2 regions of the Herminiimonas aquatilis genome follow, and region 2 is predicted to be linked to the other one. Evidence: predicted binding sites of a transcription regulator. Region 2 holds the regulator's gene; the other holds the start of a gene.
What was found. Region 2 encodes LexA, which represses DNA repair genes until DNA is damaged. Its sites were predicted from a motif close to ACTGTATNNNNATACAGT; they were not measured.
Positions count from the first base shown of each region.

Region 1 (11,740 bases), on a different contig from region 2:
TTGCTCGCTGAACATGGCGGCGAAGTACCGCGCACGCGCCAGGAACTCGAAGCATTGCCAGGCGTAGGCCGCAAGACTGCTAACGTGGTCATGAACACTGCCTTCGGCGAAGCAACGATTGCGGTCGATACGCATATCTTCCGCGTCTCGAATCGCACCGGGATAGCACCCGGCAAGAATGTCGATATCGTCGAGCAAAAGCTGATGAAATTTGTGGCGCCCGAATTTCAGCAGGATGCACATCATTGGTTGATCCTGCACGGCCGCTACACCTGCATCGCACGCAAACCGAAATGCTGGAACTGCATCATTGCCGATGTGTGCGAATACAAAGATAAAACGCCTTTACCAGCCAAAGGCGTGTAGGTTTTAGAAAGGTGTTCCATGAAACACCTTTCTTTTCAAACTATGCTGCGCGAACTTAAAGCACAATCGCGCAGGATGCTTCAAAGGTCAGACGCGGCAAACGCGGTTTGATTTTTTCGTGATCACCATAGCCTATGCTGCACAGGAAATTGGCTTTCACCTGCGTGCCGACAAAAAATGCCGCGTTCACCTTGTCTGCATCGAAGCCGGACATAGGGCCGCAATCCAGACCGATCGCACGTGCTGCCATGATGAAGTAGGCGCCCTGCAGCGAAGAATTGCGGAAAGCCGTTTCCTCTATCAATTTGTCGTTGCCGGCAAACACCGCCTGTCCATCCATGTGTGGAAACAGTTGCGGCAATTTGCGCGGAAATGCCATATCCATCCCGATGATCGCGGTAATCGGTGCAGTTTTTACCTTTTGCACATTACCGGCTGATACGCAGGCTGCCAGTTTCTCTTTCGCTTCCGGCGATTTGACGAAAGCAATGCGTGTCGGCGAACAATTCATCGATGTCGGCGCCCACTTCATCAATTCATAAATTTCACGCAATTGGCCATTAGTGACCGGTTTGTCCAGCCAGACTGTATTGGTGTGTGCTTTGGTAAAGAGCGTATCGAGAGCTTTCTGGTTCAACATGGTCATTTCCGTTTCAGATTTCAAAAAATGTTTCAAAAGAGGTACTGCATGGCTGCAATAGCGGCAACAGGGATAGACGCGTATGTTATCTGAAACAGCCGCTGCAGTTCAGCAGCAAGCCACGTACAATATCGTTCTGCGCTCGATAAACCGCATTTGTTAGCCATATTGTCGAGCCGCTTTTTGAATTTCTTTTGCAGCGTTTTGATTACATCCATGTTCACACCTTCCCAGCACGACGTACGACGTTTTTTCTGCGAGACGTTCCGCAAGCAGCGCGCCAATGAAATCCTCACGCCGCTGGAAGCGATCGCGCGCGACTGGCTGATTCAACATCCGGAATATGCGGATGCATTGATGGATGTCGAGGCGGCGCTGGCTCAGGATTATTCTGTGGAGTCGGGTCAGGCCAATCCTTTCCTGCATCTGTCCATGCATTTGTCGATCGCGGAACAGATCTCCATCGATCAGCCCCCCGGCATACGCGCTGCTTACACCAGCCTGGCGCATAGACTGGGATCTGAGCATGATGCGCATCACCAGATCATGGAATGCCTGGGCGAGATAATCTGGTCTTCACAGCGCAATGGCTTGCCACCAGATGGTGCTGCTTACATTGAATGCATCAAGCGTCGCTAAACAGAATTGTTCCAATCCGCAATTCAAACGGACATAAAAAAAGCCACGGCAGACCGTGGCTTTTTTATAAAACTACGCGCCTTTACGTTCGCGACTTATCTGCGCAACACGAGAGTCGTGGGCAGGCTGTGCAAATAGGCGGCGATGTTTTCGATATCCTGATTCGAAAGTTGCTTGGCCAACGGGCCCATGATTGCATTGCTGCGACCATTCGAAACTTCATTGCCACGCTTGTATGAAACCAGTGCGTGCTTCAGATAATCCTTGTGCTGGCCGGCCAGTTTTGGATAACCAGGATCTATCGGCGTCTGGTAATCAGCGCCGTGGCAGGAAGCGCAATTGTATTTGGCGACTGCCGCTTTACCAGCTTCGATCTTGCTTTCAGCCGATGCGTTAAGCGAAATCAGTGCGGACAGCGAGACAACAGCCAATGCGAGAATTTTTTTCATATGGGCTCCCGTTATTTCTGTTGCGAATAGTAAGCGGCAACATCGGCGATATCCTGATCCGACATGCTGATCGCAATACCGCGCATGGACGGGTGGTTACGATCGCCTTTTTTATAAGCGTGCAAGGCACTGGCGATGTATTTTTCCGACTGCCCGCCTATCATGGGCACTTGGTAAACTTCCGGGAAAGTCGCCTTGTAGCCTGGGATGCCGTGACATCCTATACACATCGCAACCTTGTTGACAGCTGCCTTGGCATCGCCAACAACTTCCGCCGAAGCAGCAAAGTTGGCCACACCCGCGAGCGCGAGAAGTGCAAATAGTTTTTTCATGATAGCTATGGTTAAGTAAACGAAACCTGCAGGTATAACTCGGTAAAAAACGTCGCTACAAAACGTGCATTTTGCAGCGAAAAAGTTACTTCTTTACACCAAAACCGCTCGATTTTACCTGAAGAGATAGGGAGCGTCCATGTTCAAATCGCAATGCGTGTACAGCATCCGACAGTCCGCTTTCAAGCGTTAATCCGCCTGCATCTCCGCTCAATCCTTCCGCCGCCACTCACCTGACAATTCCTCGGCTCCTTGCTGCTTGGCGTCTTTTTCCTGTGCTTGCTCATCTGCCGCTTCAGCCACGTCCATGGCAGGTTTATCCTCCGGCTTGCTGGGCCAGAAGAAAATATAGGGCGTCAGCGTAAAGCGGCGCAGCACGGCGCGGAACACCAGTCGGCGCACCCGCTTGGGAACATCGCGCGCGCGCAAGGCCAGCGCCAGCGCACATGAGAAAGCCACGCCGACATTCAACAAGCCGACAACAACAATACCGGCGCAGGCCAGCCAGAACTGTGGCGTTGCCAAGGCTTCCCAACCCAGGCTGCTGACGGCCGCCGTCAATGTTGCCGTTGACAAGGTCACATGGCGTACATCCAGCGGCAAACCGAAGAACTGCGCAATCACAGGCATCATGCCGAGCAAGATAGCCAGGGACACATTGCCGACGATGCTGGACACATTGTGTTCCAGCCAGTTTGCCCATCGTTCCGCACGATGCGCTCCTAGCGCATGTACCAGACGACGATGATGCGCAATCGATTCCCGCAATCTGCGCAGGGCGAACCAGTTATCGGCAAAGCCTGCCATCAGGCTGGCAAGCCACAACAGAATACCGGTGAATGCAGCAAACAGCGGCGTCACACCGACTATCGATAATGAGTGAATCGTCGCCTGCGCTTTTTCCGGACTCATGACCGGCTTGCCGAATATGAACAGTGCGGCAAACGACAAGGCAATCACCACCGGGGTCACCGCCAGCAGATTGCCGAATACGGCCGCCGCCTGTGAGCGCAACAAAGCGGCAATACGCGCCAGCAATTCACGCAAACCCTCCACCGTATCCAGCTGGCCCATTTGCGCCGCCAGAGCAGGTGCGGTAACTGCAGGCTGTTTGGTCGCCAATACACCACCTATGGCAGTAATGACGAGGAAGCTCAGCGCAAAATTAATCGATAGAAATGCGCCTTCGAAAAAATGCGCCAGACCCAGGCCGGTAATGCCAAGCTTGATCAACGCAGTGAAAGCCGTGATGAAACCGCCCCACATGGCGGCCCGCAACATCGCACGATATTCAGTGCGATCACGTGCAATGTAATGTTCACCGTGATTGGCATTGCGCTCGACCATCTTGCGCGCCAGCAAAGAGAAACTGCGATTGACCAATTCCCGCACCGATGAGCGACGATGATGCGCCACGATCAAATCAACCAGTACTGCCTGCACCTGACCAGAACCCGCTTCGGCATGGGGCGCAACACGCAGATCCAACAGGCGCCCCATCCTGACCAGATGCGCACGCATGCGCTCCACGTGATAAACAAGCCCTACCGATACACCATACTCATCCAGGTGCGCATAAATCTTGTCGGTTTGCGCCTGACACACGGCCAGCAACATGCGCACACTGCGCAGACCAGCTTCATCCTTCGCGCTCCCAAACAAATAGTTTTCCAGCTCACGCCGCAGCGACATGAACGGCGTGGCCAGCAAGGGCATGCGCGGCTCCAGCCTTTGACGGAAAGCCGGGCTGATGCCGACCGAGATCACCATCGTCACCAGATACAACATCGCCTCATCGATTTGCTGCCGATAACCATGGGCAATGCCGTCATCGCCGCCCAGCTTCCACAGGCGCGACAAGGTTTTGGCATCCAGCTCCAGCAACCACTCCGCATCCGACTCATCGGGGAACATTGCAGTAAACAAGGTGGACAAATCCTGTTGCCCAACCGGACGCGGCAGGATCAGTTTGACCATGCGTTCGGATAACTCGGAAAAAAATGCAGATTCGCGTGGCAAGCCCGTCGCGGAAAACAGTTCAGGCCCGGTCGCTTCGCGTAGCGTCTTGCGCAGGGCAGCCTGCACGCCTTGCTTGACATCGCGATTGCCATCCAGCCAATCCAGCAAGAAACGTATGCGCTGATGCTTGACGCGACGCCATTCGCTATCGTCCAGCAAGGAAACCTTGGGTTCGCGGCGTATCCAGTCAGCCAGATCGATCATCCAGTTGGCGCGTGTATGCCAGGATGCGTCCGGATCGGCCCTGCGCATCAGGGATTCAATCTGCGGCAGATATTGTGCATGGTCGATGTGATGTCTTAATGCACCGCGACGGAATCTGCGCCACACGGCACAGATTCTTAGAAAGGAAATTTTCATTTATTTATTGTAATTAGGGGCATTCAAAACACATCAGCCTGCCACATGAGCGCTAAAGAAAGACGTTCAAAAAGATGACCAGGCGATTTACTGCGATTATGCAAGTTCCGGACACCGCTCTTGTGTGTCTTTTCTCGCTTATACTCCGATTTCTTTTCACCTTAATGACACCGTCATGCGACACGAAACACGCTTCGAAGGTTCCCAGAGCTATGTCACTACCGGCGACCTGAAGCTCGCCGTCAATGCTGCATTGACTCTGCAGCGCCCTTTATTGATCAAGGGTGAGCCCGGCACCGGCAAAACCATGTTGGCGGAAGAAGTTGCCGCCGCACTCGACATGCCTTTATTGCAATGGCATATCAAATCGACGACCAAGGCGCAGCAGGGATTGTACGAATACGATGCAGTCTCGCGCCTGCGCGATTCACAACTCGGTGACGAGCGCGTCAAAGTCATCGACAACTACATCGTCAAGGGCGTGTTGTGGCAAGCATTTACTGCCGATGAGCAAGTCGTGTTGCTGATTGATGAAATCGACAAGGCGGATATCGAATTCCCGAACGACTTGCTGCGTGAACTCGACCGCATGGAATTCTATGTGTACGAAACCCGCGAAATGGTGAAAGCCAAACACAGGCCGCTCGTCATTATTACATCGAATAATGAAAAGGAATTGCCGGATGCATTTTTGCGCCGTTGTTTCTTTCACTACATCAAGTTTCCTGATCGCGACACGATGGAACAAATCGTCGCCGTGCATTTCCCGAATCTGAAAAAAGAATTGCTGGCAAAAGCACTGGAAGTTTTTTATCAAGTGCGCGAGGTCAGCGGCTTGAAGAAGAAACCTTCCACCTCAGAACTACTGGATTGGCTGAAATTATTGCTGGCGGAAGATATTCCGGCTGAAGCCCTGCGCAGCCAGGATGATAAAACCATTATTCCGCCACTGCATGGCGCCTTGCTGAAAAACGAACAGGACATTCACCTGTTCGAGCGCCTGGTTTTCATGTCACGTACCAATCGCTGATGAACGTCGTGCTTCCCATCACGTTGGCTCACAATGGGGTGCGCCTGGAACCCTTGGCCCAGCAGCATGCGGAGGGTTTGCTGGCCGCTGCCAGCGACGGCGCGCTTTGGGGGCTGCGCATCACCTCAGTGCCCGAACCCGACCAGGTGGAAGCCTATATCGCCACTGCTCTGGAAATGCGGCCATCGCGACTAGCATTCGCCGTGATAGACAACACGACGGACCAGATAATTGGCTCTACCAGCTACCACGATATCCTGTCCGACATCGACCGCGTCGAGATCGGTTACACCTGGTATGCAAAAAGTCGCCAACGCAGCCACGTCAACACCACATGCAAGTTGATGTTGCTGATGCATGCATTCGATACACTGGGCTGCGCCGTCGTGGGCTTGCGTACCGATAACTTAAACCATGCTTCGCAAGCGGCTATCGAAAGGCTGGGTGCCAAGAAAGATGGCGTGCTGCGCCACCACGCTCGCCGACGCGACGGCACCGTACGCGACACAGTCATGTATAGCATCACGCGCGCTGAATGGCCCGAAGTCAGCGCTCATCTGAGCTACCTTCTGCACAAGGAGCGATGATGTTGATCGATTTCTTTTTCATGCTGAAAGATGCAAAGATTCCGGTTTCAATAAAGGAATTTTTGCTCTTGCTGGAAGCATTGGAAAAAGACGTCGCGCGCCATTCTCTGGATGATTTTTACTATCTGGCACGTCTGACCCTGGTAAAAGACGAAGCGCACTTCGACAAGTTCGATCGCGCCTTCGGCCTGTATTTCAAAAGCATATCTACCGTCTTCGAAGACAATGCCGCGATCCCGCTCGACTGGTTGCTCAAACGTGCAGTGAAGGACTTGAGTCCGGCAGAACGCGCACTGATAGAAAAATTCGGCTACGACAAACTGGCCGAACGCCTGCAGGAATTATTAAAGGAACAAAAAGAGCGCCACGAAGGTGGCAGCAAATGGATAGGCACAGGCGGGACTTCCCCTTTCGGTAATAGCGGCACCAATCCGGAAGGCATACGGATAGGCGGCGAAAGCACCAATCGCTCTGCCGTCAAGGTGTGGGAAGAACGCAGCTATCGCGATTACGATGCCTCGCGTGAAATCGGCACCCGCAATATCAAGGTCGCGCTGCGCCGCCTGCGCAAGTTTGCGCGGGAAGGAGCAGCCGAAGAATTGGCGCTGGATGCCACGATACGCGCCACCGCCAACAACGCCGGCTACCTCGACATCAAGATGCAGGCCGAGCGCAAGAATAATATCAAGATCCTGATGTTGCTGGATGTAGGCGGGTCTATGGATGATCACATACAGCGCACTGAAGAATTATTTTCTGCAGCCAAAAGTGAATTCAAGAATATGGAGTTTTATTACTTCCATAATTGCGTGTACGACCATTTATGGCGCAACAACCAGCGCAAACACGCTGAACGCTTTGCAACCTGGGATGTACTGCGCAAATACACGCTGGATACCAAAGTGATTTTTGTCGGCGACGCAACCATGAGTCCCTATGAAATCTTGCGCCCAGGCGGCGCAATCGATTATTACAATGACGAAGCAGGAGCCGAATGGCTGCAGCGATTTACCAAAGCCTTCCCCAGTTATATCTGGCTCAATCCGGAACCGGAAAGCATTTGGGAATATCGCCAGTCGGTGGCCATCATCCGGCAGCAAATGGACAACCGGATGTTTCCTTTGACTCTGGAAGGGCTGGAGCGCGGCATGCGCATGCTCAGCAAATAAAGAACTCTTGCAGGAAGGCGCCGCGGCGAGCGCGTTGAATATCTGTCTTAACGCGGCAAATGCATGAATTTTTTCAATGCACTTACAACATGGTGGCTGGCCACCGGTTTGGTCAGGAAGCCATCGACGCTGGCATTGCGCGCTGCGTCCACATCATAATCACTCGATTTACTCACCAACAAAATCACTGAAGTCTTGTCGTGTGGTCGTGCTGTCTTAACCGTCTGGCACAAACGAAACGGATTGACATCAACTACCGAAGTATTGATCAGTACCACCGACACGCGCTGACGCACACAAGCCCCCTCGGCCTCGGCCTCACCTTTGGCCCACAGCACTTCAATTTGGTGTCGCGCCAGAAATTCAGCTACAAAATCGCGAAATGCCGGCGATTTATCAACGATCAATACCGCACCGCCATGTGGCAACTCCGTACGCAAGCTTGCGTAATCGACTGGATCGGTCAAATCGATATCGACGCGATTGCGCCGACGGCGTTCCGGCACCAGCACCACATCGGAAGCTTCCAGGCGCGCCAACGTATCTGCACGTTTTTCGATCAAGGCGTCCAGCGCTTCAAACAAACGCTGCCAGCGAATCGGACGCTCAACACGGGTATAAGGAAGTGGAATAGTCGGCGTGCCAACCAGCAGCACAGGCCGCACGTCGCTGGGGCGTAAATCAGACAGGGCAACCAACGCCTTCAGTTCTTCAGCATTGGCAATGTAAAGATCCGGATCCTGCAAATTATCTTCTGCCAGACGAAAATAGCCATATCCCTTGCCTTGGTCCAGAGCAAATGTGGCATCGAAGATTTCGGTTTCCTGTTGATTAAATCCAATCAGGCGTGCCGCGAAGGGGAAACTATTAGCTGGCATCAGGTCGTGAAAAGCAAAGCGTGATCATACGAAAGACGGCGCGAAAAACGGCGCGAGAATTCTATGCAGCAGTTAACATTTATACACGACCGAAAACATTTAACCCATCCCATAAACAAGCGAACTAAAGCGGGAAATGTATAAAATTGTGTCAACTGTTCATCAAAACATATACATTTGACCGCTTTTGCAAAAAAAGTGCCAGCAGCGCGTCACAAATCTAACCTTATTTAACAATTCAGCGATTTCGCACTTGCTTAAGAAGAAGGTTAAATTGCCCACATTGCGTACATATCGCTTTTTTTCATTAGAATGCAGACACTTTGATGATGCATTCTGTCCATAGCAACTTGTTAAAAAATTAATCAGCCCAGTTAAAGCGATTATTGGAAGCCACAACTAACAACAAAACTTCCAACGTACATTTTTCAGCCTCTTACCGTATTCGATTGAATGGCCACTAAAAAATCCCCTGCAGACTACAGCGAATCATCCATCCGTGTCCTGAAAGGCCTGGAACCGGTCAAGCAGCGCCCCGGCATGTACACGCGTACCGAAAACCCGCTGCATATCATCCAGGAAGTCATCGACAATGCATCCGATGAAGCGCTGGGTGGCTATTGCAAAAACATTGTCGTCACCATGAATGTCGATGGCAGCGTCAGCGTGGAAGACGACGGGCGTGGTATTCCAGTCGGCCTGCATCCGGAAGAAAAAGTACCGACGGTAGAAATCGTCTTCACGCGTCTGCACGCAGGCGGCAAGTTCGACAAGGGCTCGGGCGGTGCGTACGCATTCTCTGGTGGTTTGCACGGCGTCGGCGTCTCGGTCACGAATGCCTTGTCGACCCGTCTGGAAATTACCGTATGGCGCGAAAATGGCGTACACACACTGACGTTTTCCGGTGGCGATGTCATCGAACCCTTGAAATCGCGTCCGATTGCGCGTGATGAAAAGCGCAGTGGCACCAAGGTCACCGCATGGCCTGACACCAAATATTTCGATTCCTCGGTCATCCCGCAAGCCGAACTGCAACGTCTTTTGCGCTCGAAGGCTGTACTTTTACCCGGCGTCAAAGTCACGCTGGTTCAAGCGAAGAGCGGTGAAGTACAAACCTGGCAATACGACCAGGGCTTGCGCGGTTACCTGACCGAATCGCTGGCACAGGCATCGAATGCAGAAACCGTCATTCCATTATTTGAAGGCGAGCAATATGCAAACGCCGATGCCGAAGGTTTTGCCGAAGGCGAAGGCGCAGCCTGGGTCGTCGCATGGACAGAAGATGGCGCAGTAGTGCGTGAATCTTATGTCAACCTGATACCGACTTCGAACGGCGGCACACATGAATCCGGTTTGCGCGAAGGCTTGTTCGGCGCGGTAAAAAGCTTCGTCGAAATGCATTCGCTGTTGCCGAAAGGCGTGAAGCTGTTGCCGGAAGATGTGTTCGCACGCGTCTCGTTCGTGTTGTCGGCCAAGGTGCTGGATCCGCAATTCCAGGGACAGATCAAGGAACGCTTGAACTCGCGCGATGCCGTGCGCCTCGTCGCAACCTATACGCGTCCCGCGCTGGAACTGTGGCTGAACCAGCACGTCGACTACGGCAAGAAACTGGCCGAACTCGTAATCAAGCAGGCGCAATCGCGTTTGCGTTCCGCGCAAAAAGTTGAAAAGAAAAAATCCTCAGGCGTCGCCGTGCTGCCTGGAAAACTGACCGATTGCGAATCGACAGATACCTCGCGTAATGAAATTTTCCTGGTCGAAGGTGACTCTGCCGGCGGCTCAGCCAAGATGGGCCGCGACAAGGAATTCCAGGCGATTCTGCCGCTGCGCGGCAAGGTGCTGAACTCGTGGGAAACCGAACGCGATCGCCTGTTCGCCAACAATGAGATCCACGACATCGCCGTCGCGATCGGCATCGATCCGCACGGCAAGAACGACACTGTCGATTTCGGCAGCCTGCGCTATGGTCGCATCTGCATCCTGTCCGATGCGGACGTCGATGGCTCGCACATTCAAGTGTTGCTATTGACGCTATTCTTCAAGCACTTCCCGCAATTGATCGACAGGGGCCATATCTGTATCGCGCGTCCGCCGCTGTATCGCGTCGATGCGCCTGCGCGCGGCAAGAAGCCGATACAGAAAATCTACGCCCTCGATGACGGCGAGCTGGAAGCGATTGAAGATAAATTGCGCAAGGATGGCGTCAAGGAAGCGGCGTGGGCGATCTCGCGTTTCAAAGGTCTCGGCGAAATGAATGCGGAACAACTGTGGGAAACCACGATGAATCCGGATACCCGCCGCCTCTTACCCGTCTCCCTCGGCGAGTTCGATCTGGATGCGTCCGAATCGCGCTTCAATATGCTGATGGGCAAAGGTGAAGCCGCCGCACGTCGCACATGGATAGAAGAACACGGCAACGAAGCCGAGGCCGATATCTGATCATGAACATCATGCGTGCCTCTCTATTGGCTTTGTCGTTATCGCTGCTATCCGTCGCTGCCCATGCCGACGTGTACGGCTATATCGATGCCAATGGCGAAGCGCATTTTGCGACGGAAAAACTCGACAAGCGTTATCAGTTGTTTGCGCGGGGCGATCAGGCCATGAATGCAGCCAGACTGGTTCCGCTGAATAATATTGAACAGGCAGCAGAAAAAGATACGCCGCTGTTCCGCTATCTGTCACAGCATCCGAACCTGAAAAAGTACGAGAAACTGTTAAACGACGCAGCCAACGAATTCAATCTCGATCCTGCCTTGTTAAAGGCGGTGATGGCGGCTGAATCAGGATTCAATCCGAATGCGGTCTCACCGAAAGGTGCGATCGGATTGATGCAAGTGATGCCGGTGACGGCCGAACGCTTCGGGCTGCAAGCCGACCGAAAAAAAAGCATAGTGCAAAAATTATCGGATCCGAAAACCAATATCCGCATAGGTGCGCGGTATCTGCGCGTGTTGCGCGATTTGTATCCGAATCAGCAGCATCTGGTGCTGGCATCGTATAACGCTGGCGAAGGTGCGGTACAAAAATACAAGGATGCGATTCCACCGTTTGCGGAAACCCGTAATTACGTCAAACTGGTCACACAGTTCTATCATTTGTATCAGCCGACTTCGCGCTTTGCCGACAATGCGGTGTTTTCCAATCGGCGCTCGGATGCCAAACGCATACACATGATCATCCCCGGACGTCGCGACAGCAATCCGTCTGCGGACACGTCTGCTACTTACCCCGTTACATCCATCGAATAATTCCTGTACAAAACCAAGTA
Region 1 covers NZ_JBHTCC010000002.1:204,813-216,552, forward strand. Annotated here, with positions in the region: gene nth (endonuclease III) at 1-366, shown strand, start outside; gene ACFQO0_RS10480 (malonic semialdehyde reductase) at 422-1,012, opposite strand; gene ACFQO0_RS10485 (hypothetical protein) at 1,039-1,224, opposite strand; gene ACFQO0_RS10490 (DUF1841 family protein) at 1,223-1,645, shown strand; gene ACFQO0_RS10495 (c-type cytochrome) at 1,741-2,094, opposite strand; gene ACFQO0_RS10500 (c-type cytochrome) at 2,106-2,426, opposite strand; gene ACFQO0_RS10505 (site-specific recombinase) at 2,637-4,805, opposite strand; gene ACFQO0_RS10510 (AAA family ATPase) at 4,981-5,835, shown strand; gene ACFQO0_RS10515 (GNAT family N-acetyltransferase) at 5,835-6,422, shown strand; gene ACFQO0_RS10520 (vWA domain-containing protein) at 6,422-7,591, shown strand; gene ACFQO0_RS10525 (response regulator) at 7,639-8,469, opposite strand; gene ACFQO0_RS10530 (DNA topoisomerase IV subunit B) at 8,923-10,908, shown strand; gene ACFQO0_RS10535 (lytic transglycosylase domain-containing protein) at 10,920-11,720, shown strand.
Region 1: a site for LexA is predicted at 8,624-8,641, ahead of ACFQO0_RS10530 (DNA topoisomerase IV subunit B). Genes of this name have one in related genera too.

Region 2 (11,740 bases):
GTTCCGCACGCAATGCTTTGGTGCCGCAGGAAAAATTTAAAATATCTGAAATTATTTTTATCATCAGTTGCACATCAAGCGCGTATCAATCGCCTTGATAAAGCGCAGCAGAACCAGTGTAATTTTCAAACTTGGTGTACTGCCCGAGAAAGGTCAGACGTACACTACCTATCGGGCCGTTACGCTGTTTGCCGATAATGATTTCGGCTGTGCCTTTATCCGGAGAATCGGGGTTGTACACTTCGTCGCGATAGATGAACAAAATCACGTCGGCATCCTGCTCGATAGCGCCGGATTCACGCAAGTCAGACATCACAGGACGCTTGTTCGGGCGCTGCTCCAGTGAACGATTCAACTGTGAAAGTGCGATCACCGGGCAATTCAATTCTTTGGCCAAACCCTTCAAGCTACGCGAAATTTCAGAAATTTCCGTAGCACGATTTTCGCCGGATGAATTGGCAGACATCAGTTGTAGGTAATCGATGATGATCAGGCCGAGCTTGCCACATTGACGAGAAAGGCGACGCGCACGTGCGCGCAATTCGATCGAATTCAGCGCAGGCGTTTCATCAATAAACAATTGTGCATCGTTCATCTTTTGAATCGCATGGGTCAGGCGTGGCCAGTCTTCATCGACTAGGCGCCCGGTACGCAAACGATGCTGATCGAGGCGTCCAACCGAACCCAGCATACGCATCGCCAATTGGGTGCCGCCCATTTCCATCGAGAAGACCGCGACCGGCAAACCGCTTTCAATTGCCACCGTTTCACCGATGTTGATCGAGAATGCGGTTTTACCCATAGATGGGCGACCGGCGACGATAATCAGATCGCCAGGTTGCAAGCCTGATGTCATGCGGTCCAGGTCCGCAAACCCGGTAGGCACACCGGTGATATCGCTGGTGCTATCGCGGCTGTATAGTTCGTCGATACGCTCAACGACTTGCGTCAGCAGCGGTTGAATCTCTTGAAAACCCTGAGCGCCGCGTGCCCCCTCTTCCGCAATGGCAAAAATCTTGGACTCGGCTTCGTCCAGCATCTGCTTGACTTCCTTGCCCTGCGGATTGAATGCATTGCCGGAAATTTCATCCGACACGGTAATGAGTTTGCGTAGCACGCCACGGTCGCGCACGATCTCGGCGTAACGCCGGATATTGGCGGCGGACGGCGTATTTTGCGCCAGCGCATTGAGGTAAGAAACGCCACCTATCTCATCTGCCTTGCCGCTATTCGTCAGCGCTTCAAAAACAGTGATGACGTCAGCCGGACGCGACGCATTGATCAACTTGACGATGTGTTGAAAGATGATGCGGTGATCGTAGCGATAAAAATCGTCCTGATGGACGAAGTCGGCGATCCTGTCCCACGCTGCATTGTCTAGCAGCAAACCGCCAAGGACCGATTGCTCGGCCTCTATCGAGTGCGGGGGAACACGGAGGGAATCTACTTGCGGATCAGCACGGTTGTTCATGGCGCGAATTATACCTGCTAGGAGTGAGCGCTTTGGGAAAATGGGCAATAAAAAAGCCGGGAAAACCCGGCTTTTTAGCGGCAGCAAGTGCCAGACAACTTTTTAACAAACTTAAGCTTGTTCGCCTACGACAGAGATCGTGACTTCGATCACTACGTCTGTGTGCAACGAAACTGACACAACGTGCTCGCCAGTGGTTTTCAGCGGGCCGGTTGGCAAGCGAACTTGCGCCTTTTCAACTGCGAAACCTTGTTTGGTCAACGCTGCAGCGATATCGGCATTGGTTACCGAACCGAACAAACGGCCGTCAACACCCGATTTTTGCGAAACTTGAACAGTTTGACCTGTCAATTTTTCGCCTTGTGCTTGCGATGCTGCCAATTTTGCAGCGGCGATTTTTTCCAGTTCTGCGCGCTTGACTTCGAATTCAGCAACTGCAGCGGTCGTCGCACGACGAGCTTTGCGTTGTGGAATCAGGAAGTTACGTGCGTAGCCGTCTTTAACTTTAACGACTTCACCGAGGTTGCCGAGATTAACGACTTTTTCTAACAAAATGATTTGCATGTTTTTCTCCTATTGCAGTCGTTAATTAAGCGTGGTGCAAATCGGTGTACGGCAACAACGCGAGGAAACGTGCGCGTTTGATTGCTGTATCGACTTGACGTTGATAGATTGCTTTGGTGCCGGTCAAGCGTGCTGGCATGATTTTGCCGTTTTCTTGAACGAAATCTTTCAGTGTGTCCACGTCTTTGTAGTCAACTTGTTCTACATGTGCGGCTGTAAAGCGGCAGAATTTTTTACGCTTGAACAAAGGGTTTTGTTGTTTGCGTTTTTCTTTGAGTTTGCTTTTGTCGAATTTTTTACCGAATGCCATTTTGGGCTCCTGTATCTAAATGTGGGTCTCGAAATCTGTGAGATGGAAAACAAGGCTTTTGCTGTTACGGCTCTTACGTGCCAGGAAACCGGTGAACTGAAATGTCCCGCCTAACTCGGCTTGATTAAATCTGCCTGAAATTTCTCCCGCGGCAATCGCGGCAATCTCAAACTCGACCAATCGTGGAACACCTGCTTCATTCTGTTGCGAACTGTGCAGCAAAACTGCTGACACAATCGGGACACCGGCCGGTGTGTAGCGCAAAATTTCACGCTCGGCGATGGTGGCTACGATTTTGCAATGATTCTGAAGCTGATTCACTCTCCTGATACGTCGTTGCAATAATTAGGCAGCAGGAGCCTCGGTACGATGGCTCTTGGCAGCATCTTCCTTCTGCACAGCCTTCATCATTGGCGACGGCGCTGTTTCAGCCTTCTTCATTTTCACTGTCAGATGGCGCAGAACGGCATCGTTGAATTTGAAGCCGGTTTCGATTTCAGCCAGTGTTTCGCCATCACATTCGATGTTCAGGCAGACGTAGTGGGCTTTAGCCAGTTTTTGGATCAGGTACGCCATTTGACGGCGACCCCAGTCTTCCACGCGATGAACAACACCACCGCGTGTGGTGACGATGCCTTTGTAGCGTTCGATCATTGCGGGCACTTGCTCGCTTTGATCCGGATGGACGATAAATACGATTTCATAATGACGCATGTAAGCTCCTTTTGGACGGATTGAAGATTGCCCACCTCGGCGTCAAGACGAGTGTGGGAAGAGGGAAACCCGCAATCATACGCGCAGAAGCAGGAAAACTCAACGCTTTCAAGCATTTATCGCAGGCAATCGCTTATGTTTTCTGGATAAACAGACGAATCTGCTTGCGTTTAGCCATGCACTGTATAAAAATACAGACTGTTTATATAGACAGTCTGTCGCACCATATGTTCTTCACGTGCATACACATTCCAAGCTAGGCTTACCCGATGATCAAATTGACTGCCCGCCAGGAACAAATCCTGAACCTCATTCGCGATGCGATAGAAAATACCGGCTTCCCCCCTACCCGTGCAGAAATAGCAACGGAACTCGGTTTTCGTTCTGCCAATGCGGCAGAAGAGCATTTGCAGGCACTGGCGCGCAAAGGCGCGATCGAGATTTCACCCGGCACCTCACGCGGCATTCGTCTGCGCGATGTCGGTAGCAATGGTGAAGAACGTTATCCCGGCAGACAGATGGCCTTGCCCCATCCCGCATTGATGCAATTAAGTCTGCCGCTGGTCGGACGCGTTGCCGCCGGCTCACCTATTCTGGCGCAAGAACATATTGAAGCGACTTATAACGTAGATAAGTCGCTGTTCTCTGCCAAACCCGACTATTTGCTGAAAGTGCGTGGAATGTCCATGCGCGATGCCGGCATACTCGATGGCGATCTGCTGGCAGTGAAAAAAGTCGATAGCGCAAAAAACGGTCAGATCGTCGTGGCACGTCTGGGTGATGACGTTACCGTGAAGCGTTACAAGAAGACAGGCTCCTTGATTGAACTGTTACCGGAAAATCCTGATTTTCAAACGATCCGCGTCGATCTTGAACACGATGATTTTGCGCTGGAAGGATTGGCAGTAGGTTTGATGCGTAGCTGGCACTGAACCGCTAAAGTAAGAATCGCGGTTTTGCTGCTTATCTCAAATAATCTCGAACAGCGCCGCGAAGTATCGTGAATGACGCATTGCTCCGCATCAAGCACGTGCATCCAGCAAAATGCAGCGTATTTTTATTTCTTGCACTTCGCCAGAATCTGTTTCGCAATCCCACGCAAAATATTGACCTCTTCCGTTTCGAGCTGGGTGCGGGAAAATAGACGCTTCAGCCGCGGCATCAACTTCTTCGGATTGTCTGCATCAAGAAAGTCGATAGCCACCAGCGCCTGTTCCAGATGCGCATACATGCCATCGATCTGCGTCGTATGCGCCGCCTCCCCTTGAAATCCGATATTGCCAGTTACCGCAGGTGTGTCACCGATCGCTGCCATACGCGCCTCGTACGCCAATACCTGCACGGCTTGTGCCAGGTTCAATGAAGAATAATCCGGGTTAGCCGGAATGTTGATCAGCACATTACATTTTTCAACGATCTCATTCGGCAAACCAAAACGCTCATTGCCGAAGATCACCGCGCCACGCAAGCCAGACTCTTCATTCAATCGCGTCGCCAAGGCGCGCGGGGAAATAACCGGTGGTGAAAACTCACGCAAGCGCGCGGTCACGGCCGCCGCAAAGTTGCAATCAGTCAGCGCCTCTTCCATCGAACCCACTATGCGCACCGCTGCCAATACATCATTGGCACCGCTGGCAAAAGCCACGGCTTCCTCCTGTTTTGCAGCATCGGAAAAACGCGGATTTACCAGCACCAGCTCGGTAAAACCCATATTTTTGATCGCGCGTGCAGCAGCGCCGATATTGCCGGGACGGCTGGTTTCCACCAGGACAAAACGCAGGCGATTGAAAAGAGGCGTGTCAGTTTGGGGCAGGTTCATTTAAAATAGCGGCATTGCGCGGTAGGAATCATGTCGAAATGGCATCTCCATACCGCATCGCTCATTAATTTCAATTTAGGTGGTGCCTTCTTCGCTTACGCGATGGCGCCGCCATTTTAACGGAATCTCTATGCATCCCATGCTTAATACGGCGGTTAAAGCGGCTCGCCGTGGCGCTGCCATCATCAACCGCGCATCATTCGATCTTGATCGCGTCAAGGTTACGGAGAAAAATCCGAATGACTTTGTCACTGAAGTTGATCACGCAGCCGAGCAGGCAATCATAGAGGTTCTGAAAACCGCCTATCCGGATCACGCGATCCTGGCAGAAGAATCGGGCCCGTCTGCCAATCTGCATGACGATAACGAGAATGTCTGGATCATCGACCCACTCGACGGCACCACCAATTTCATCCACGGCTTCCCGCAATACTGCGTATCGATCGCCTTGCAACAACGCGGCCAGATCACGCAAGCGGTTGTCTACGATCCGACCCGTAATGACCTGTTCACCGCCACCAAAGGCGCGGGTGCCTACCTGAATGAAAAACGCATTCGCGTGACCAAGCGTGACAAGATTGCCGACGCTCTGATAGGTACCGGCTTCCCTTTCCGCGATACCGACAATATTGATGAATACCTGAAAATGTTCAAGATCATGACGCAAAGCTGCGCCGGCCTGCGTCGCCCCGGCTCTGCCGCACTCGATCTGGCCTATGTTGCTGCAGGCCGTCTGGATGGCTTTTTCGAAAAAGGATTGAAACCGTGGGATATCGCTGCGGGCTCATTACTGATCACTGAATCGGGCGGCATCGTCGGCACCTTCGCAGGTGAATCGGACTATATGTACAAGGGCGATGTTCTTGCCGGTACGCCAAAAGTGTTTGCGCAAATGGTTTCCTTGCTGGGACCTTTTGCAAAATAGTTTGTCGCATTAAGCCACGGTTCATTGCGATAGCAGATTCTTCGCAACCGTTAAATTAAACAGCGCCGTTCGAGCAATCGATGGCGCTGTTTTTTCAGTTTGCACCCTCAGCGTGCGCCCTCTGCGTCAGGCGCCAACTATTCTGCAGCATGCCATGCGCTGCTGTTATACTCGGCGCACGCGGCATATCTCCAGTCACCTTGCCGCTGTCTCGCGACTTCCGTATTCCAATCCCGTTTGCCTGCGACTGGCGCCCTCTGCGGCGACAGGCCGATATTTTTCTATTGAGTTCTCATGTCCTTTACTGACCTCGGCCTGGCCGAAGGAATTGTGCGCGCTGTTACCGAAAGTGGTTACACCACCCCGACCCCAATTCAGGCACAGGCGATTCCCGCCGTGCTGGCTGGCGGCGATCTGCTGGCTGGTGCACAAACCGGCACCGGCAAAACTGCCGGCTTCACGCTGCCAATTTTGCATCGCCTTGCCACCAGCGGCGTACCACACGCCTCGACAACTGGCGCACGCTCTATCCGCGCATTAGTCTTGACACCGACGCGTGAACTCGCCGCGCAGGTCGAAGAAAGCGTGCGTACCTACGGCAAATATTTGAACCTGAATTCTGCAGTCATTTTCGGCGGCGTCGGCATCAATCCGCAAATCAAGATGCTAAAGCATGGCGTCGATATCCTGGTTGCCACACCTGGCCGCCTGCTGGACCACATGCAGCAAGGCACTGTCAACCTGACCAAGGTTGAAATTCTGGTTCTTGACGAAGCCGATCGTATGTTGGACATGGGCTTCATCAAGGACATTCGTCGCGTACTCGCGGTATTGCCCAAGACGCGCCAAAACCTGCTGTTCTCCGCGACCTTCTCCAACGAGATCAAGGCACTGGCCGATGGCTTGCTAGATTCGCCAGCCATGATCGAAGTCGCGCGTCGCAATTCGACAGTCGAAGTCATCGAACAAAAAATTCATCCGGTCGATCGCGACAAGAAGCATCCTATGCTTGCGCATCTGATCAAGACCAATAACTGGTCGCAAGTGCTGGTTTTCACGCGCACCAAACATGGTGCCAACAAGCTTGTCGAGCAACTGGAAAAAGACGGCATCAGCGGCATGGCGATTCATGGCAACAAGAGCCAGTCGGCGCGTACCCGTGCATTGAGCGAATTCAAGGATGGCAGCTTGCAGGTTCTGGTCGCTACCGATATCGCTGCACGCGGGATCGACATCGATCAACTGCCCCACGTCGTCAACTACGATTTGCCGAATGTGCCGGAAGATTACGTCCATCGCATCGGCCGTACCGGCCGCGCTGGCGCAACCGGTGAAGCCGTGTCACTGGTGTGCGTAGATGAACTCGATATGTTGAAAGACATCGAGAAACTGATCAAACGCAAATTGGTATCCGAAGTGATTCCAGGCTTCGAACCTGATTTGAATGCCAAGCCGCAACCGATACAACGTCGCAGTAACGATGCACCGGGTCGCAGACCCCAACAGGGTCAAGGGCGCAACGCACCGGCAAAATCCACCAAGGCTCCTGCCGGGAAACCGAGCGGCCCAAATGGACAGGCCCGCAGTTTTGGCGGCAACGCCACTGCGCGCCCGGCGGCACCGCATCGTTCAGGCGGCCGCGGGAGATAAACTTATATCGGCCACCTACCTTTTTCGTGGCCGGAGGCTATCCAAGCAGGTGAAATTCCTGCCGCGCCAAACTCAACAAAATCATGTTCGTCGCATACAATGGCATCTTTGTTTTTTCCTGCTCTAAGTGACATATTGCAGGGAAAAATCTTGGAAGAAATTTGGAATCCATCATGTCGTCGGTTACCACGAACACACTCCCCGCCCCATCGAATGACAAGCACACGCCCATGATGCAGCAATACCTGCGCATCAAGGCCGAGCACCCGACAACGCTGGTGTTTTACCGGATGGGCGATTTCTATGAACTATTTTTCGACGATGCGGAAAAAGCGTCGCGTCTGCTTGGCATCACCCTGACCGCACGCGGTACATCCAACGGCAATCCGATCAAGATGGCAGGCATACCTTTCCATGCCGCCGATCAATATTTAGCGAAGCTGGTCAAGCTCGGCGAATCAATCGCCATTTGCGAACAGATCGGCGACCCCGCCACCAGCAAGGGGCCGGTAGAACGCAAGGTCATGCGCGTGATTACGCCGGGTACGCTCAGCGATTCCGACCTGTTGCCGGAAAAATCCGAGCAGCCTTTGCTTGCGCTTTACAGCACGAAGCAACGCAAGACCGTCACTATCGGCATGGCTTGGTTATCGATGGCCAGCGGTGCCTTGAAGTTGATGGAATTCTCTACCGATGCCGAAAATGCAGACACACGTCTGAAGCATGAGCTGGAGCGCATTGCCCCGGCTGAAATTCTATTGCCGGGCAACGTCAACGATTTATTCAATGAATTCGCCTTTGCCAAAAATACTACTGTCCCTGACTGGCACTTCGATATAGCGCACGGCACGAAAGCGCTGTACGAGCAATTGAATGTTGGCGATCTCACCGGTTTTGGCGCGGAGCATTTGGGCGCCGCCGTCGGCGCTGCCGGCGCATTACTACTCTACGCACAATCCACGCAAGGAAAAGGTCTGCAGCATGTGCGTACGCTAACGGTAGAAACAGAAAATGAATTCATCGGACTCGATGCGGCGACACGCCGCAACCTGGAGCTGACGGAGACCATACGCGGTCAAGATGCCAATTCAGGCACGCTCTTTTCCTTGCTCGATCATTGCCGCACTGCGATGGGTTCACGTCTGCTGCGCCATTGGTTGCATCACGCACGCCGCGATCAAACCGTTGCACGCGCACGTCATGCCGCGATCAATGCCTTGATGCGTGCCGATGCAAGTACAGGGATTTCTTCGACACTGGCGTCAGTACCAGACGTCGAACGCATCACCACACGCATCGCGCTGCAATCGGCTCGTCCACGTGACCTGGCCGGCATGCGCGGCGGCTTGCAACAATTGCCATCCTTGCGCGCTTACGTCTCGATGTGCAACAAGGACGCCGATGCGCCGTTACTGAAAGCGATTCACGATGCAATGGCGACGCCGAGTGAATGCCTGGATTTAATAGAACGCTCGATTGCGATGGAGCCAGCCGCCATGGTGCGCGATGGTGGCGTGATTGCCCGTGGCTACGACGCCGAACTGGACGAGTTGCGCGGCTTATCGGAAAACGCCGGACAATTTCTGGTCGACCTCGAAACACGCGAGCGCGCACGCACCGGCATCAGCAACCTGCGCGTCGAATACAACAAGGTGCACGGCTTTTACATCGAAGTCACGCATGGGCAGACCGACAAGGTGCCTGACGATTACCGTCGACGCCAAACCTTGAAGAATGCTGAACGCTACATCACGCCCGAGCTGAAAGCTTTTGAAGACAAGGCCTTGTCAGCTCAGGAACGTGCGCTGTCCAGAGAAAAATATCTGTACGAACAAGTGCTGCAACAAATGGCGCAGCACATTGGTACGCTGCAAAATATTGCACATGCGCTAGCGCAACTCGATGCGCTGGTCGCGCTGACTGAACATGCCTTGCGTCACAACTGGTGTGCGCCGCAACTGGTTGCCGATCCCATGATCAAGATCACGCAAGGGCGACACCCTGTCGTGGAAAACCATATCGAGCGCTTCATCGCCAATGATTGCTTGTTGAGTGATGAAAGCAAGCTGCTGCTGATTACTGGCCCGAACATGGGCGGTAAATCAACTTATATGCGCCAGGTTGCGTTGATTACGCTGCTGGCCTATGTTGGAAGCTTTGTTCCCGCTGCGAGTGCAGCTATCGGCCCTATCGATCGCATCTTCACGCGTATCGGCGCGGCGGATGATCTGGCAGGCGGTCGCTCCACTTTCATGGTGGAAATGACAGAATCGGCGGCCATATTGAATGGTGCTACAGAAAACTCCCTCGTCTTGATGGATGAAGTCGGGCGCGGCACGTCTACCTTTGATGGTTTAGCTCTGGCGTGGGCCATCGCCAAGCATTTGATCGAGACTACCCGCAGCTTTACGCTGTTTGCCACGCATTATTTTGAACTGACGCAATTGCCTGAGGTCCATTCATCTGCCACCAACGTACATTTATCGGCAGTCGAACATAAAGACAAGATTGTTTTCCTGCATGCAGTCGAAGCGGGTCCAGCATCCCAGAGTTATGGTTTGCAGGTGGCACAGCTCGCTGGCGTGCCGCAAGCAGTGATACGCGCAGCGCGCAAGCATCTGGCGTCGCTGGAAGCCGGCTCAATGCAGGCGACGCCGCAGTTTGATTTGTTTGCCGATCCCGGCGTAACTGCGCTGGCTGACGATGACGCGCATACCCGGCCATCTCCGATTGAAGAAGCGCTTGCAACCATCAATCCGGATACCTTGTCACCACGCGATGCATTGGATGAACTTTACAGATTGAAAGAACTGAGCAATCAGCTTAAAGAATGAAGAAATATGTAGTTTCCTCGCTGATGGCTTTTGCGCTGCTGCATCCATTTTTGGCGCACAGTACACAGTCCAGTCCGTTTAGTTTTGGTGTGATTGCCAAACCGCTCAAGGCGGCTAGCGGAGAAAATCTGGTGCGCGACGCCATCACGGAAAGCGATGCCGACAACCTCGCCTTCATCGTAGCCAATGGTGTCAAGGCCGGCGACGAGGGCTGTAGCGACGAGGTCTATCAAAATCGCCGTAGCCTGTTTGATAGCGCCAAAAACGGATTGATCGTTTCCGTCACCGCCGGCGATTGGGCGCAATGCCTGAACGCCAAGAATCGCTCCATTTCAACTGAACGTCTGAGTCGTTTGCGCGATGTATTTTTTGCTGACGAATTCTCTTTCGGCGACAGCAAAATTCCTCTGGTTCACCAGTCCACCATGCCGAAGTTTCGCCTGTATGCGGAGAACATGCACTGGCGCATAGGCGACATCATGTTTGCAACGGTTAATCTGCCGTCAAATAATAATAATTATCTGAATGCGGCCGGTCGCAATAGTGAATTCGAAGACAGGCAAATTGCCAACAGTGACTGGTTGAAGCGTATTTTTTTAACGGCAAAAATCAGCAAGCTGGATGGCGTCGTGATCTTTTGCGATGGCAATCCGCTGGTTCATGCAGAGCATTCATCGTTCTTCTCCGCGAGCAAACGTGAAGGCTTTGCCGACGTACGTCGCCAGATCACTGCATTCGCCGCCAAATTTCCCGGAAAGATATTAATTGTGCACAGCGATCTGGATGCGCGTCGCATATCGAACTTGAAGGGAATCGAGTGGAAGGCAAATATTGGTACACTGCATACCGAAGTACCATGGATAAAGATCACCGTGGATCCAAATCAGCCACAGTTATTCTCCATGAAGAATTCATCCCTGCCTGCACAGGCAGCACGCAGATAAGATCCTAGCATCAAGGTAGACTAAAATAATCGGTAAGTGACATGTGCAATAAAAAAGGATGCGTTGAACGCATCCTTTTTTATTTCAACACCTGCTTTCGTCAAGCAGGTTGCAGGCACCGATCAATGCACAGGGTGGGTACTGAAATGATCGCCGGCTTCTCCATCATCTTCATCCAGGCCATGGTGATGACCGTGCGCACCGTGCACGTGCTCGTGTGCGATTTCTTCTTCGGTTGCAGCACGTACTTCTGTGACTTTCAAGGTGAAGCGCAAAGCCATGCCAGCCAATGGGTGATTACCGTCGAGCACCACTTTGTCATCCGCGATATCGGTCACGGTGAAAATCAGCGGTTGCTCATCTTCATCTTCTGTTTCGGGAGAGCCTTCAAACTGCATGCCGACTTCCAGCGGCGTCGGCAGACGGCCGCGCGGCTCAATTTTCACCAGATTAGGATCGTAGTCGCCAAACGCATCTTGCGGCTCGACCTGGATCGTATCTTCAAAACC
Region 2 covers NZ_JBHTCC010000001.1:269,151-280,890, forward strand. Annotated here, with positions in the region: gene ACFQO0_RS01305 (replicative DNA helicase) at 86-1,471, opposite strand; gene rplI (50S ribosomal protein L9) at 1,583-2,035, opposite strand; gene rpsR (30S ribosomal protein S18) at 2,061-2,345, opposite strand; gene priB (primosomal replication protein N) at 2,361-2,666, opposite strand; gene rpsF (30S ribosomal protein S6) at 2,691-3,059, opposite strand; gene lexA (transcriptional repressor LexA) at 3,329-3,991, shown strand; gene ACFQO0_RS01335 (RNA methyltransferase) at 4,117-4,878, opposite strand; gene ACFQO0_RS01340 (inositol monophosphatase family protein) at 5,009-5,803, shown strand; gene ACFQO0_RS01345 (DEAD/DEAH box helicase) at 6,098-7,453, shown strand; gene mutS (DNA mismatch repair protein MutS) at 7,627-10,287, shown strand; gene ACFQO0_RS01355 (hypothetical protein) at 10,284-11,231, shown strand; gene ACFQO0_RS01360 (FKBP-type peptidyl-prolyl cis-trans isomerase) at 11,354-11,740, opposite strand, start outside.